3 regions of the Pectobacterium hainanensis genome follow, and region 3 is predicted to be linked to each of the others. Evidence: riboswitches for the same ligand, from Rfam matches in the RefSeq annotation. Region 3 holds a riboswitch; each other region holds the start of a gene.

Region 1 (4,859 bases), on a different contig from region 3:
AAATCACGATCCCCTCGATCAATTGATAAGAGGAGTCTTTCTCATTACTGATCAACAATACCTTCGCCAGATGTACCGTCTCCTTGACCAAAAAAATAACCAATATTATCGCCAACACCAGCAGTCCAATATTTAATATCGTCTGAAGCACCTTAGCGGCCATCACGCTACGAGCCGAACCTGCCATATCCATTCCCTCATACCCATTACATTATTTGCCATTTAAAGACAGGTTTGCCATTAAAGGCAGGTTTACGATGAAAGGTAAGTTGTTCTTGTTATTGTCTTGCTTATCCGGCAAGTGTACGTTCTCGATATGTCAGAAAATCGGCAACCTGATGTCACCGATTGTTAACCTATCTGCCAAAAATTACCGAGCGCACATCAGAATGTCTACGCGTTTCAGCACTTAATTTAATTAGGATTGATAGAACGGACATCATCGCAGGATATGTCTTGCCAGATAACTGGCAAGACGGCATCGAATCTGAGCGACGATTTAAGACCGGTTGTGATTTAAGACCAGTATAAGACGTCGTGCGATAGGCTTCACCACCAGCGATGGAAGTGGTGTACAGGCCCAATCCCCTGCCCTACTTCGAGTGAATCTGCCTGCTGTAAGGCCTGTTGCAGATAAGCTTTCGCCTCGCTCACCGTCTCCTGCCAGGACGCCAGCCGTGGACGCAACGCAGCCAACGCCGCAGAGAGTGTACAGCCCGTACCATGCGTATGGCGGGTATTCACGCGTGAAGAGGTAAAACGCAGCGGTGGAGCATCACGACTGAATAACCAATCCGGGCTTTCTTCTTCACTCAAATGTCCGCCCTTCATCAACACCGCATGACACCCTAGTGATAGCAAAGCCTCTCCTTGCTCAACCATCTCCTGCTCGTTGGCCGCTGGCGAACAATTCAGCAAAGCGGCGGCTTCCGGTAAGTTAGGCGTAATGAGCGACACCAAAGGCAACAGAGATCGCCGCAGGGAATCCACCGCATCAGGAGAAAGTAGCGGATCGCCGCTTTTCGCCAACATGACCGTATCCAGCACCACATAAGGCAGTGAGTAATGTTGGAGACGTTCAGCAACGGCTTCGACAATATCCGCCTCCGCCAGCATCCCAATTTTAGCGCTATCAATACGAACATCACTGAGCACCGAGTCTAGCTGAGCCGCGACGAAATCGGGTTCGATGCGATAAACCGACTGCACCCCGCGCGTGTTTTGTGCCACCAGCGCAGTAATCACCGTGGTGCCATACGCCCCTAATGCGGAAAACGTTTTTAAATCGGCCTGGATACCTGCACCGCCGCTAGGATCGGTACCTGCAATCGAGAGAGCATTGATCCGTTTCATACCAACGCCTCCGCACGTAAACCATATAGCTGGTCGAGAAAAGCCGGAATAAAGCTTCCCGGCCCTTGCGCCAATGAAGCTGCCCGCTCGCCTGCAAACGACATAACATGGCACGCAGCGGCAACATGTTGTAAACGGTCGCCCTCAAGCGCGCAAAACCCGGCAACGACCGCCGATAATGCGCACCCGGTTCCCACGACGCGAGTCATCATTTTATCGCCGCCGCTGATCAAGAAATCCCGTTGACCATCCGTTACGTAATCCCTTTCTCCCGTAACGGCAACAACCGTAGACAGACGGCGAGCCAGTTCACGTGCCGCAGGCAGTGCACTTAGCGAATCGCTGGTGCTGTCCACGCCACGCCCTTGCGTATTCATGCCAGACAGCGCCATGATCTCAGAGGCATTTCCGCGAATCGCCGCGGGTGCCAGCGTCAACAACTCATGAGCAAATCGCGTTCGATACGTTAATCCGCCGACGGCGACAGGATCGAGTACCCACGGCGTCCCCGCCTGATTTGCACTCTGTATCGCTGCCAACATAGCATCAGCGCGATCGTGCTCCAGCGTTCCGATGTTAATTAACAACGCATCGGCTAACGCACTGAATTGAGCAGCCTCATCAGGATCGACAACCATGGCTGGCGAGGCGTTTAACGCCAATAAGACATTCGCCGTAAACGACTGCACCACATCATTGGTCAGACAGTGGACTAACGGAGATCGAGCATGGAATTGCGTTAATGACGCAGCCGTACAGGCTACGGATAAAGAGACAGGTCGAGTGTTCATCATTCTCCCAACCGGCGTTCAAGAAGGCGGTAACCGGCTGGAATACCGTGACTTCCCTCCGCTGGCATTATCCAGTTCAGGTAATACGGGTATTTCTCAGCCCTTTACCAAGAAAGGGGCACCCCGAGTCATGTACTTACGGTTGCAGCATAAGTAAGTGGTGTACGTAAAGCAAGCAGACGGTACATTCTGCCGATAAATCCGGTTTGCATGGTATATCCGTCATACTTCAAGTTGCCTGTGCGTTGGCTGCGCTCGTTACTCGGCTCACTTACTTGAGTAAGCTCATCGGGATTAAATGAGAGACATCCTGAATAATTCGAGTGGAGAGAAAAATTATCATTTTAAATAACACAGATAATTTGAATTATTTAGGATCTATCAATCAATTCGTATCTTACTGTAAAAATCATTCTCCAGCATTTTCTCCATAATAGCCTTGATCTCGATAGAAAGGCTTTTGTAAAAATCAGACAATTCGTCATCCCGGCATAACAACACAATTTTTCGATTCTCTTTACGATGGTTAATGTCTATAAACTTTAACGCATCAAAAAATGAGGGATTAATAGAAACAAACAGCGGCGTTGTTAATGTCCAACCATAGCCACAGGCAATGAGTCTGATAATATCGTCAGCATTGCTGATTTCAAATTGAATGTTAGGATTGAAGTTATTCCATTTCAACCAGTTAAGCGTCTGCACACCCGTTGGGGTATCACTGGTATACGCAATATAATCCCGGTTTTTACATAATGCGTTCAAACTGGTTTCTGACCACGATTTAGGGCAGACACACATAAATTCTTCTTCAATCAAAGGATATATTCTCACACCGCTGGGTATTTCCGTGTGAAGCATGGTCACCGCCAGATTAATTTCCCCTTTGTTTAAAGCCGCTAATAAACCCGATGCCGTTCCCGTAATTTGGTAAACATGCTTAACCTTTGGTTGAAGCGTTTTAAGAATATCAAGCCCTACGGTTTTACTAATCGAGTCGACAAATCCAATTTTTAAATATGAAATCTGTCCTTGCCTGATCGCATTAATATGCTCTTGTAAGTAGACCCCTTCATTGATCAGCCTTTTTCCAAGTTGATACAGCGCCTGCCCGGTAATCGTCATCTGAATAGGGCGTTGAGAACGATTAATCAACTCGGTTTTGAGGGCATTCTCTAAATTGGCAATCTGCTGCGAGATAGAAGACTGTGTCAAATTCAGTTTTCTGGCGGCAGCCGTGAATGAGCCCGTCTCGGTGACAGCAAGAAACGACTGCAACTGCTTAAAATCAAAATTTATCTCTTTCATATCCCGCCATACTATTAATTTTTTTAATAAAGATTATCTATATTACCAATGCTTTTTTTTCTTTGAACTGGATCAAATTATATCCTACGCCACATAACTAATGTGGATAACGACTTTTATCCTGGAGATATTGATATGCGCGAAGAAAAAGATTTATTAGGTAATTTAATGGTACCACGGAATGCTTACTACGGAATTCAAACTCAACGGGCCGTGTTGAATTTTTCTGTTTCTGGTCGCACAGCGGCCGATGCGCCCTATTTCTTATGGTCAATTGCTGCGATCAAGCAAGCCGCTGCACAGGCTAATGCACAGATTGGCGCACTGAACGGAGAGAAAGCCGTCGCAATCGTTAAGGCATCACAAGAAGTGATGGAGGGTGCATTTGACTCGCATTTCCCCATTGATATTTTTCAGGGCGGCGGTGGCACATCAACAAACATGAATATGAACGAAGTGGTTGCCAACCGGGCGAACGAAATCATGACCGGTAATCTTGGCTATGACGCCGTTCATCCCAATACACATGTCAATATGGGACAATCAACGAATGACGTGATTCCAGCGGCAATGAAAATGACCAGTCGCACCAACGTCAAACGCTTGGTGGCAGAATTAGAAAAACTGGAATTAGCTTTAGCCGATAAGAGCCAAGCCTTTGCCAATAAGGTCAAGCTAGGACGGACGTGTTTACAAGATGCCGTTCCAATGACATTTGGACAGCAATTTGGCGGCTATCGCACACAAGTGACCCGGTTAAAAGAACGGCTTATACAGGCCAATGAAGATGCGCTGGCGTTGCCTCTGGGCGCAACGGCGATCGGAACGGGGCTGTCTACACATGAGGGGTATATCACTGCCGTTTACCAATGGCTTGAGAAAGTTACAGGAGAAAAATATTACCCGGAAGAGGATTTTTTTGATGGACTCCAGAACGGTGATTTTTATCTTGAAATCTCCGCTCAGCTTAAAAAAATTGCCGCATTTATGTCCAAAATGGCAACCGATTTCCGTATTCAGGGATCTGGCCCGCGCGCAGGCTTTAATGAAATCAAAGTACCCGCAGTCCAACCAGGTTCCTCCATCATGCCAGGCAAAATTAATCCCGTGATGCCCGAGTTGGTCAACCAAATCGCTTATCAGGTCATTGGTAACGATCTGGCGGTAACGATGGCGGTAGAAGGTGGAGAACTGGATTTAAATGTGTGGGAACCCGTTATTCTCAAAGCATTATTTGAATCGTGTTCCCTTCTGATTAATGTCATTCCGCTCTTTATTGAAAAATGCCTTCAGGGAATTGAAATCAACGAAGAAGTCAGCACTCGCTACGCACATGAAAGTACCGCGCTGGCCACGATCATATCAACCCTGTTCGGTTATCAGGTTGGCACTCGTATTGCCAAAATG
Region 2 (4,859 bases), on a different contig from region 3:
ATGGCAAGCGCGGAACCGGTGATTTTCCTTCCCCCGTCCAGCGACTGAAGGGATCGTCTCCGCTGTGGGACTGGAGTGAAGTGGCCGATTGGCTCGCGAAACAGAAGAAAATACCGCAGGAAATTGCTGACCATGCCAGTGAACTGGCTACCATCAATCTGGCATTGCAGCTACGTAACACCAGCCAGAAAGACAAACTGGAGCATTACTCCACTCTGCTTAGCGATGTCAAACCGGCCACAAAAATCGTTGGAAGCAATTTTTAACGTGACGTCATAGCAGCACGTAGGGTGACAAGCACAACGCTCATCATAAAAAAAGCCAGCGAAAAAACCGCTGGCTGGTGAAATACACCATTACTCAGAATGCTTTTCTCACTACCGTTACCGTTCGCTAGAGCCAGCGGCGGTATTCCTCTTCCGACAAGGATTCAATTTGCCACTGGGTAACCTGTTGCAATAACGCCATTCGCTGTTGAACAGATATCCAACGTAACCACGTTGCCCGACATGCCACGAAATAATCACGATAGAATGCATACCGTTGGGAAATCGCCATCAGCCACCTCCACGCTTTCATTATGCAAAAGTATCAGCGTAATATAGGGAAAGATAAATTGATGACTTTAAGACCGGGAGTTCCTCTTTTATGTCTTCCAACCGTCTTCAACAGCAGTTCATTCGCCTGTGGCAACACTTTCAAGGGCAATCGACCGATACCACACTGCAAGAACTGGCGGCCATATTAAGCTGCTCGCGCCGTCATATCCGTTCACTGTTGGGGGCAATGCAACGACAGGGTTGGCTAACCTGGCAGGCAGAAGCAGGCAGAGGAAAACGCTCACAGCTTTCGTTCATTTATACCGGTCTCGCGCTGAAAGAGCAGCGGGCAGAGGATTTATTGGAACAAGATCGTATCGATCAACTGGTTCAGCTTGTCGGTGACAAAGAAACCGTACGCCAAATGCTCTTGTCCCATCTTGGTCGTAGCTTTCGTCAAGGCAAACATATACTGCGTATCCTGTATTACCGGCCATTGCGTAATTTACTGCCCGGTTCAGCGCTACGACGCTCAGAAATGCATATCGCCAGACAAATATTCAGCGGATTAACCAATATAAATGAGGAAAACGGGGAACTGGAACCCGATCTGGCACATCACTGGCAGAGACTGGAACCCTTGCGTTGGCGCTTTTATCTACGCCCGTCAATCCGTTTTCATCATGGACGTGAGCTCACGATGAATGATGTCATCACCTCACTGACCCGGCTAGCGGAACTCCCTCTGTTTTGTCATATCGACAGTGTCACCTCGCCTATGCCTTTTGTCATCGACGTGCGGTTAAAGAGTGACGATAACTGGTTACCGTGGCTGCTTGGCAGTGTGCCGGCCATGATCCTGCCTCAGGAATGGCGAACGCTGCCCGATTTTGCCAGACACCCGATTGGCACCGGGCCTTACGCCGTTGTCAGCAATAACAACAACCATATGAAAATACGTGCCTTTGATGACTATTATGGTTATCGAGCGCTTATTGACGAGGTCAATATCTGGGTATTACCAGATGAGCCGGAAGAAATGCCCGTTTCTGTCAAAGTGCAGTCCGATGATTCCCGTCACGAACAGTTGGAAAGCAGGATGGAAGAAGGCTGTTATTTCATTATGTTTGATAAACGCTCGCCGCTAGCCAAACATCCTGACATTCGTCGTTGGCTCTGGCAGGTATTTAACCCCATTGCGCTGCTAAGCCATGCCGATGCCGCCCATCAGCGAGACTGGTCACCGGCTTACAGCCTACTTCCTCGCTGGCATCATCAACAGCCCAGTACGCCATTACCCAAACCCCACGGCCTTGAGCACGTCACACTCACCTTTTATCAGGCGCATCCTGAATACCAAATATTGAGTGAAATCATGCGTAAACTATTGGCAAAGCATGATGTCCATCTACACGTTCAAACCGTCAGTTACGAAGACTGGTATCAGGGAAACAGCGAAAGTGATATTTGGTTCAGTAGCGTGAACTGCTACCTTCCCCTCGAATTTTCGCTATTCGCCATGCTTTATGAGCTACCACTGATGCAACATTGTCTGGATGACGATCTGCATCAGGATGCGCACCAATGGCGTACCCATGCGCTTCCTATCGCAGAGTGGTGCGATAAGTTGGTCAACAGCGGTCAGTTACATCCTTTGCTCCATCATTGGCTGCAATTGCAAGGTCAGCGCAGTATGCGCGGGATTCGTATGAACATGCTGGGCTGGTTTGACTTCAAATCGGCCTGGTTTGTGCCGCCGGAAAACTGAGAACCTTTCCCTGCGACCTTGAACCCTTTACAATGACTCGTTCTCAACGGGGTGCGGAACAGGTTTCGCCACAGGATAGACCGCGGCGTAACGCTTTTTCGCTGAGAAAACACCCGTCGAACCTGATCCGGTTAATACCGGCGAAGGGATTTGAGAGTGCTCATCGCTGACTCAAAATCCTTTGCCACCCTATGATTTTCAGGAGTGCAAAGTGTTCATGACATCATTATTAAAACGTTCAGCCATCCTGCTGAGACAAAGCCTGCCCTGCTTATTACTGCTTTCCGCACCGGTTTTCGCCAAACCTGCGCTCACCGTCTATACCTATGATTCCTTCGCGTCCGAATGGGGGCCTGGTCCGGTCATTAAAACCGCCTTTGAAAAAGAGTGTGAATGTGAGCTCAATTTTGTCGCGCTGGAAGATGGCGCATCGTTATTGAACCGACTGCGTATGGAAGGTAAAAACAGTAAAGCGGACATCATTCTGGGATTAGACAATAACCTGTTGCAGGCTGCGGAACAAACCGGCTTGTTTACCCAACATAGTGTTGATACCCGTGCGCTTAAAGTGCCCGGCGGTTGGAGTAATGCAACGTTCGTGCCCTATGATTACGGTTATTTCGCTTTCGTCTATAACAAAGAGAAACTCAAAAATCCGCCCAAGAGTTTGCATGAACTGATCGACAGTGCCGAACCATGGAAAGTGATTTATCAGGATCCACGCACCAGTACGCCGGGATTGGGGTTACTGCTGTGGATGCAACAAGTGTATGGCGAACAGGCCCCCGAGGCATGGCAAAAGCTGGCAAAGAAAACCGTTACGGTGACCAAAGGCTGGAGTGAAGCTTACGGCTTGTTCCTGAAAGGCGAGGCCGATCTGGTCCTCAGTTACACCACGTCTCCGGCTTATCACATCATTGAAGAGAAAAAAGAAAATTACGCGGCGGCCAACTTCAGCGAGGGGCATTACCTGCAAATTGAAGTCGCAGGTCAGTTAGCCGCCAGCAAGCAGCCAGAACTGGCAAAACGGTTTATGCAATTCATATTAAGTCCGACATTCCAGCAGGCGATCCCCACGACCAACTGGATGTATCCGGTGATATCCACCGAGTTGCCCGCTGGGTTTGCCGCACTGCCCGTTCCAGAAAAATCACTGCAATACAGCGCCCAACAGGTCGCAGAAAAAAGGAATAGCTGGATTCAGGCATGGCAACGCGCCGTCAGTCATTGACAGCAGGCAGCGTATGGCCAGGACTATTGGCTGCTGCGCTGCTCATTACTGTCGCTACGCTGGCTTTCGGGGCGCTCTGGCTACAGGCTCCCGAGAGTCAGTGGGAAACGCTATGGCATGACAGCTATCTGTGGCATGTCATTCGTTTCACCTTTTGGCAGGCTTTATTGTCTGCATTATTCTCAACCATACCGGCCACATTTCTTGCCAGAGCATTGTACCGACGCCGCTTTCCCGGCCACCGCTGGCTAATGCGACTGTGCGCCATGACATTGGTGCTTCCCGTGTTGGTCGCCGTATTTGGTCTGCTCAGCGTGTATGGCAGTCAAGGATGGCTGGCACAACTCCTGACATTTTTAGGGCTTCCCTATCCATTCTCACCTTATGGTCTGCAAGGGATCCTGCTGGCGCACGTTTTCTTTAATCTGCCGCTGGCAACTCGTTTGTTATTACAAACGCTGGAAAGTATCGCAACCGAACAACGCCAGTTGGCCGCGCAATTGGGCATGAACGGCTGGCAGCACTTTTGTCTCGTCGAATGGCCTGCGCTGCGCAGACAAATTCTGCCAACCGCCGCGCTTATTTTCATGCTGTGTTTCGCCAGTTTCGCTACTGTGTTGTCTCTTGGCGGCGGTCCACGAGCCACCACTATCGAACTCGCCATTTATCAAGCCCTTAGTTTTGACTACGATCCTTCACGCGCGGCATTACTGGCATTGATCCAGATGGTTTGCTGTCTCGGACTCATGCTGTTCAGTCAGCGATTGGGACGTATTTTACCTGTTGGTCACACTCAGCAGTTGGTGTGGCGTAACCCGCAAGACAGTCGGTATAGTCAGCTTTGTGACAGCCTACTAATTAGCGCGTTATTACTTTTAGTCATCCCACCGCTACTGGCCGTCATCGTGGATGGCGTTAACCTGTCGCTCCTTGTGGTATTGCAACAACCCGTCTTATGGCAAACCCTGTTTACGTCGCTGCGCATTGCAATAAGCGCGGGGCTGTTATGTATCATCCTAACGATGATGCTGCTCTGGAGCAGCAGAGAATTGAAGTTGCGCCAACAAACGTTGTACGGTCAGCTGATGAATCTAAGCGGTATGTTGATCCTCGCGATGCCAGGTATCGTACTGGCAACCGGATTTTTTTTATTGTTTAACAATACGGTGGGATTACCGGATTCTCCTTACGCGTTAGTTGTGATGACCAATGCGCTCATGGCGATCCCCTATGCGCTTAAAGTACTGGAAAACCCGATGTACGATGTCGCTGAACGCTACAATCAGCTTTGTTTGTCATTGGATCTACAGGGCTGGCGGCG
Region 3 (4,859 bases):
TGAAGTCGGTCTATCTGCATAAGAAACGTCTCGATCGTCACAGTGCTATCCAGCTCGATAATCTGATCGTTCAATGTAATGTTCATGCAGAAGTCCTACATATCGGGCAATGATCTGCGCGGGTTAATTGCAAGGTATTCCAGCTCTGCTGTTTGCCATCGAATAGCCGCAGTTTTCCGTTCAATGCGGAAGGTAATCCTGCCAGCAACTTTATTGCTTCGAGTGCCTGCAATGTTCCCACTACGCCGACGACAGGACCAAGAACGCCGGCGGTACGGCAGTTCCTTTGCGGTTCGGTTGCCTCGGGATACAGGCAGGCGTAGCAGCCATGTTGATAGGGAGGGGTAAGGACCAGCAGTTGGCCGCTGAAACCGACGGCACTGCCGCTAATCAATGGCTTGTTGGCTTGAACGCAGGCCGCGTTAACGGCATGACGTGTTTCCATATTGTCACTACAGTCAAGAATGAGATCAGCCTGGCCGACTGCACGGTGTAATGCGGAGCCTGTGAGTCTTTCCGTTAGCGCAATGTATTCCGTTTGTGGGTTTAATGCCTGTAACTGATGTTGCGCCAGCGTTGCTTTAGGCTTATCCGTATCATTAGTGCGGTAGAGAATCTGCCTTTGCAGGTTACTGATGTGCAGCTTGTCATTGTCAGCTAACAGCAATGTACCGATACCGGCGGCGGCGAGATACATTGACGCCGGCGCGCCTAGCCCTCCCAGACCAACCAGTAATACGGTGCTGGATTTGAGCTTTTCCTGTCCTTCTGGACCGATATCTTCCAGTAGCAGTTGGCGACTGTAGCGCAAGAATTCCTCATCGCTTAGTCCATCGTGTTTGCTCTCATGATTATTTGCCATCGCCTCCGGCCCTCCCTTCGATCATGTCGAGTAGTGTCGTTGTTGCCCGGCGCCAATCAGATGCTTTGGTGATGGCACTGACGACGGCAATACTGCCAACGCCCGTTTGCAATACCGCAGGAACGCGATCGGTACTGATCCCACCGATCGCCACGGTGGGGAAGCGATCTCGCAGTTCGGTTATGTGTCGCGTGAGTTCGGCCAGCCCCTGCGGCGCGGATGGCATCTCTTTGGTTTGCGTGGGGAAAATATGCCCCAGCGCAATATAGGACGGATTGACGGCGATTGCGCGGGCGAGTTCGCGATCGTCATGGGTAGAAAGGCCGAGTCTCAGCCCTGCATTTTTTATTGCGCTCAGGTCAGCGGTATCGAGATCTTCCTGCCCCAGGTGAACGCCATAAGCGCGATGCTTTATTGCTAACCGCCAGTAATCATTAATAAATAACCGAGCGTGATAAAGACGGCCCAGCTCGATTGCCTGGATAACATCATGTTCAACCTGCTCATCAGGTAGGTCTTTAATTCGTAGTTGAATGGTTTTTACACCGATACTGAGTAAACGTTTAATCCATTCCACACTATCGACGACCGGATAGAGCCCCAGTTTTTGCTCTGTTGGTGCAAAAGGCGTATCCGTTAAAGGACTCGTCATTTTCCTTCCTCCGTCAGCAGGCTTGTTGCGCTGTGGTAAAGTTCGCTGCCGCGAGAGCGGAATTCCTGCGACATCTGGGCCATGCCGACTTCAATAGGCTTCGCTTCGGCTTCCTGTTTTGCCGCGTAATCACGCACTTCCTGAGAAATTTTCATCGAGCAGAACTTAGGGCCGCACATGGAACAGAAATGCGCGATTTTGCCGGATTCCTGAGGAAGAGTTTCATCGTGGTAAGCACGGGCCGTCTGGGGATCGAGCGCCAGATTGAACTGATCTTCCCAGCGGAATTCGAAGCGGGCTTTCGACATGGCGTTATCACGGATTTGTGCGCCGGGATGACCTTTCGCCAAATCGGCGGCGTGAGCGGCGATCTTGTAGGTAATCAACCCCTGCTTAACGTCTTCTTTATTCGGTAAACCGAGATGTTCCTTCGGTGTCACATAACAGAGCATGGCGCAGCCAAACCAGCCGATCATCGCGGCGCCGATGCCAGAGGTGAAATGATCGTAACCTGGTGCGATATCCGTGGTTAGCGGGCCGAGCGTATAGAACGGCGCTTCGTGGCAGTGCTCCAACTCTTCGGTCATGTTGCGGCGGATCATCTGCATCGGTACATGTCCAGGGCCTTCGATCATCACCTGTACGTCGTATTCCCAGGCAATTTTGGTCAGCTCGCCCAGCGTATGCAGTTCGGCGAACTGAGCTTCGTCGTTAGCGTCTTGAATTGAACCTGGACGTAATCCATCACCCAGTGAGAGCGCAACATCATAAGCGGCACAGATTTCACAAATTTCACGAAAGTGTTCATAGAGAAAACTTTCTTTATGATGCGACAGACACCATTTTGCCATGATAGATCCGCCGCGAGACACAATGCCGGTCAGGCGTTTGGCGGTCATTGGCACGTAGCGTAGCAGCACACCCGCATGAATGGTGAAATAGTCCACGCCTTGTTCTGCTTGTTCCAGCAGCGTGTCGCGGAACATGTCCCAGTTCAGGTTTTCCGCCACGCCATTCACTTTTTCTAATGCCTGATAAATGGGGACCGTACCAATCGGAACCGGGCTGTTACGCAGAATCCATTCGCGGGTTTCATGGATATAACGACCGGTTGAGAGATCCATCACCGTATCCGCGCCCCAACGGGTTGACCAGACTAACTTTTCCACCTCCTCTTCGATAGAGGACGTGACCGCCGAGTTGCCGATATTGGCGTTAACTTTAACCAGAAAGTTCCGACCAATGATCATGGGCTCTGATTCTGGGTGGTTAATATTAGCGGGGATAATGGCCCGTCCTGCGGCGACTTCCTGTCGTACAAATTCAGGCGTAATGTTCTCGGGTAAATGTGCGCCAAAGCTTTGCCCTAGATGCTGCTGGCGTAGCACCTCACCGCGAATTCGCTCTCGTCCCATGTTTTCACGAATCGCGATAAATTCCATTTCCGGGGTAATAATGCCCTGGCGAGCATAATGTAATTGTGTGACGCGTTTTCCTGCTTTCGCTCTTATCGGATGCGGTAAATGCTCGAAACGGAGGTGATCCAAACCCGCATCGGCGAGGCGCTGCTGAGTGAAATCGGAGCTTACTCCTGCCAGTGCTTCGGTATCGTTGCGTTCAGCGATCCAGTTAGCCCGGATCTTTCTCAAACCAATACGTACATCGGGGTGTGAGGCGGGGTCACCGTAAGGGCCCGCGGTGTCATAAACTGGAATGGCTTCGTTTGGTTCATATTGCGGTGAATCTTTGCTTCCACCCACCAATGTCGGGCTAAGTTGAATTTCACGCATGGGGACACGAATATCTTCTCGCGAGCCGGTCAGATAGATTCGCTGAGAATTGGGGAATGCCATTCCTTGTAGTGTATCGATAAATTGCTGGGCGGCTGCACGTTGCTCACGACGGCCAGTTTTAGACGGTTTTGATAATAATGGTTCTGTAGACATAGCAAGTTCCTATAAGACGTAAAGGGAAAATTGCTTGTCTGGAGACGGAGGGAGTAATAATGGGTATCAGGTCGCATAAAAAACGTATTTAGATCAACGCTATCTATGGCGCAATGAAACGAATTACTCTTGTTCCCTTCGCAGGTATTAACCCGATCAGGTTCCGCGGATCCCGAATTAACGGTCTCAGCCTGTGTCTTTCCCTTCTCAACAATGTCAAGAACGGAAGTACGCTAGGCACTCCGACAAGATAGCCCTAGTGTTAACGGGCTGATTACAACAACGACACTGTATGACGACAAAACCACCATGTCAAAGCGTGTCGGCATATCAGTGATAGATAGATCACATGATTAGTGATAACAAAATGATTTCACTGGCAATAAAAGTTAATTATCAAATACCAGTCGAATCATCTTGTCTTCTAACGTAAAACGTTCAGCCAGCGCTTCGCCAACATGAGAAAGCGCTTGCTGGAATTCAAGACAGTTATCATGATCGATAGCCGTGACCAGGCTGCTATCGTAAAATGTCATGATTTGCTGGGTATTGGTTTGTAATGCATGGTCAAGCTGGGTTGAACGAGCCAGTTTTTGTTCACTGAGAATGGCGGCTTCATGTAGCATCTTTTCATAGACATGAAAATGACCCGCCGAAAGATAATCCACCAGATTCTGACAAAAATGATCCAGAGCTTCTTCATCCAGACGTGAGAGTGTGTCTTTATTCGGCTTGATGCCAACCAGATGATAGTACGTGACAAGAAGCTGCTTACGTGCTTGTAGCCATTGGTCGATTAACGCATTATTGCCACCAACGTATTCAGTCAGGCTTTGTAACTGGTTTAGCATTGTTGACTCCGTGAACGGTAAGAAATAACTGAAATATTAGTTATAAAACTTATGTCATCACCCAGAGTGTAAAATGCCAGTGAAGTGAGAGTGGAGCAATAAAAAGATATGGAACAAACGTTAAAAGGTGATGAAAGTGGGTGGTGGGTAGTCAGTGATGCTGGGCAAATCTGGTTGCCTCAGGGAGAACTACCGCAGGGAACCGCAGCATCATGGTCATTACAGGATGCGAGAGGACGTATCATCGGTGAATGGCAGGGCTTACCTGTGTGGCTTGTGTGTCAGCATCGAGATAGTGAGATGACCTCCGTCCGACAACTTATTGAGCAAGATGCCGGGCTGTTCCAGCTAGCGGGACGCGGTATCCAACTGGCTGAATTTTATCGCTCCCATCGTTTTTGCGGTTACTGTGGTCACGAGATGGTACCGAGTAAAACCGAGCTGGCCTGTTTGTGCCACCACTGCAAAGAACGTTATTACCCCCAAATTGCGCCCTGTATCATTGTGGCTATTCGTCGTGGAAGTGAGATTCTGCTGGCACAACATCA

What was found. Region 3 has a riboswitch for thiamine pyrophosphate ahead of thiC (phosphomethylpyrimidine synthase ThiC). Riboswitches for the same ligand answer to the same signal wherever they lie in the genome.
Region 1: linked by a shared signal. The riboswitch ahead of thiM (hydroxyethylthiazole kinase) and the one ahead of thiC (phosphomethylpyrimidine synthase ThiC) in region 3 are both predicted to bind thiamine pyrophosphate.
Region 2: linked by a shared signal. The riboswitch ahead of thiB (thiamine ABC transporter substrate binding subunit) and the one ahead of thiC (phosphomethylpyrimidine synthase ThiC) in region 3 are both predicted to bind thiamine pyrophosphate.

The regions. Positions count from the first base shown of each region.
Region 1 covers NZ_JBJYIN010000002.1:133,487-138,345, reverse strand. Annotated here, with positions in the region: gene psiE (phosphate-starvation-inducible protein PsiE) at 1-187, opposite strand, end outside; gene thiD (bifunctional hydroxymethylpyrimidine kinase/phosphomethylpyrimidine kinase) at 550-1,353, opposite strand; gene thiM (hydroxyethylthiazole kinase) at 1,350-2,144, opposite strand; TPP riboswitch at 2,181-2,280, opposite strand; gene ACKPVM_RS02735 (LysR family transcriptional regulator) at 2,526-3,452, opposite strand; gene ACKPVM_RS02730 (aspartate ammonia-lyase) at 3,588-4,859, shown strand, end outside.
Region 2 covers NZ_JBJYIN010000005.1:263,002-267,860, forward strand. Annotated here, with positions in the region: gene ACKPVM_RS07370 (helix-turn-helix transcriptional regulator) at 1-266, shown strand, start outside; gene sgrT (glucose uptake inhibitor SgrT) at 394-558, opposite strand; gene sgrR (HTH-type transcriptional regulator SgrR) at 649-2,307, shown strand; TPP riboswitch at 2,345-2,474, shown strand; gene thiB (thiamine ABC transporter substrate binding subunit) at 2,525-3,538, shown strand; gene thiP (thiamine/thiamine pyrophosphate ABC transporter permease ThiP) at 3,514-4,859, shown strand, end outside.
Region 3 covers NZ_JBJYIN010000027.1:7,300-12,158, reverse strand. Annotated here, with positions in the region: gene thiS (sulfur carrier protein ThiS) at 1-86, opposite strand, end outside; gene ACKPVM_RS19725 (HesA/MoeB/ThiF family protein) at 83-862, opposite strand; gene thiE (thiamine phosphate synthase) at 852-1,514, opposite strand; gene thiC (phosphomethylpyrimidine synthase ThiC) at 1,511-3,460, opposite strand; TPP riboswitch at 3,577-3,715, opposite strand; gene rsd (sigma D regulator) at 3,850-4,311, opposite strand; gene nudC (NAD(+) diphosphatase) at 4,420-4,859, shown strand, end outside.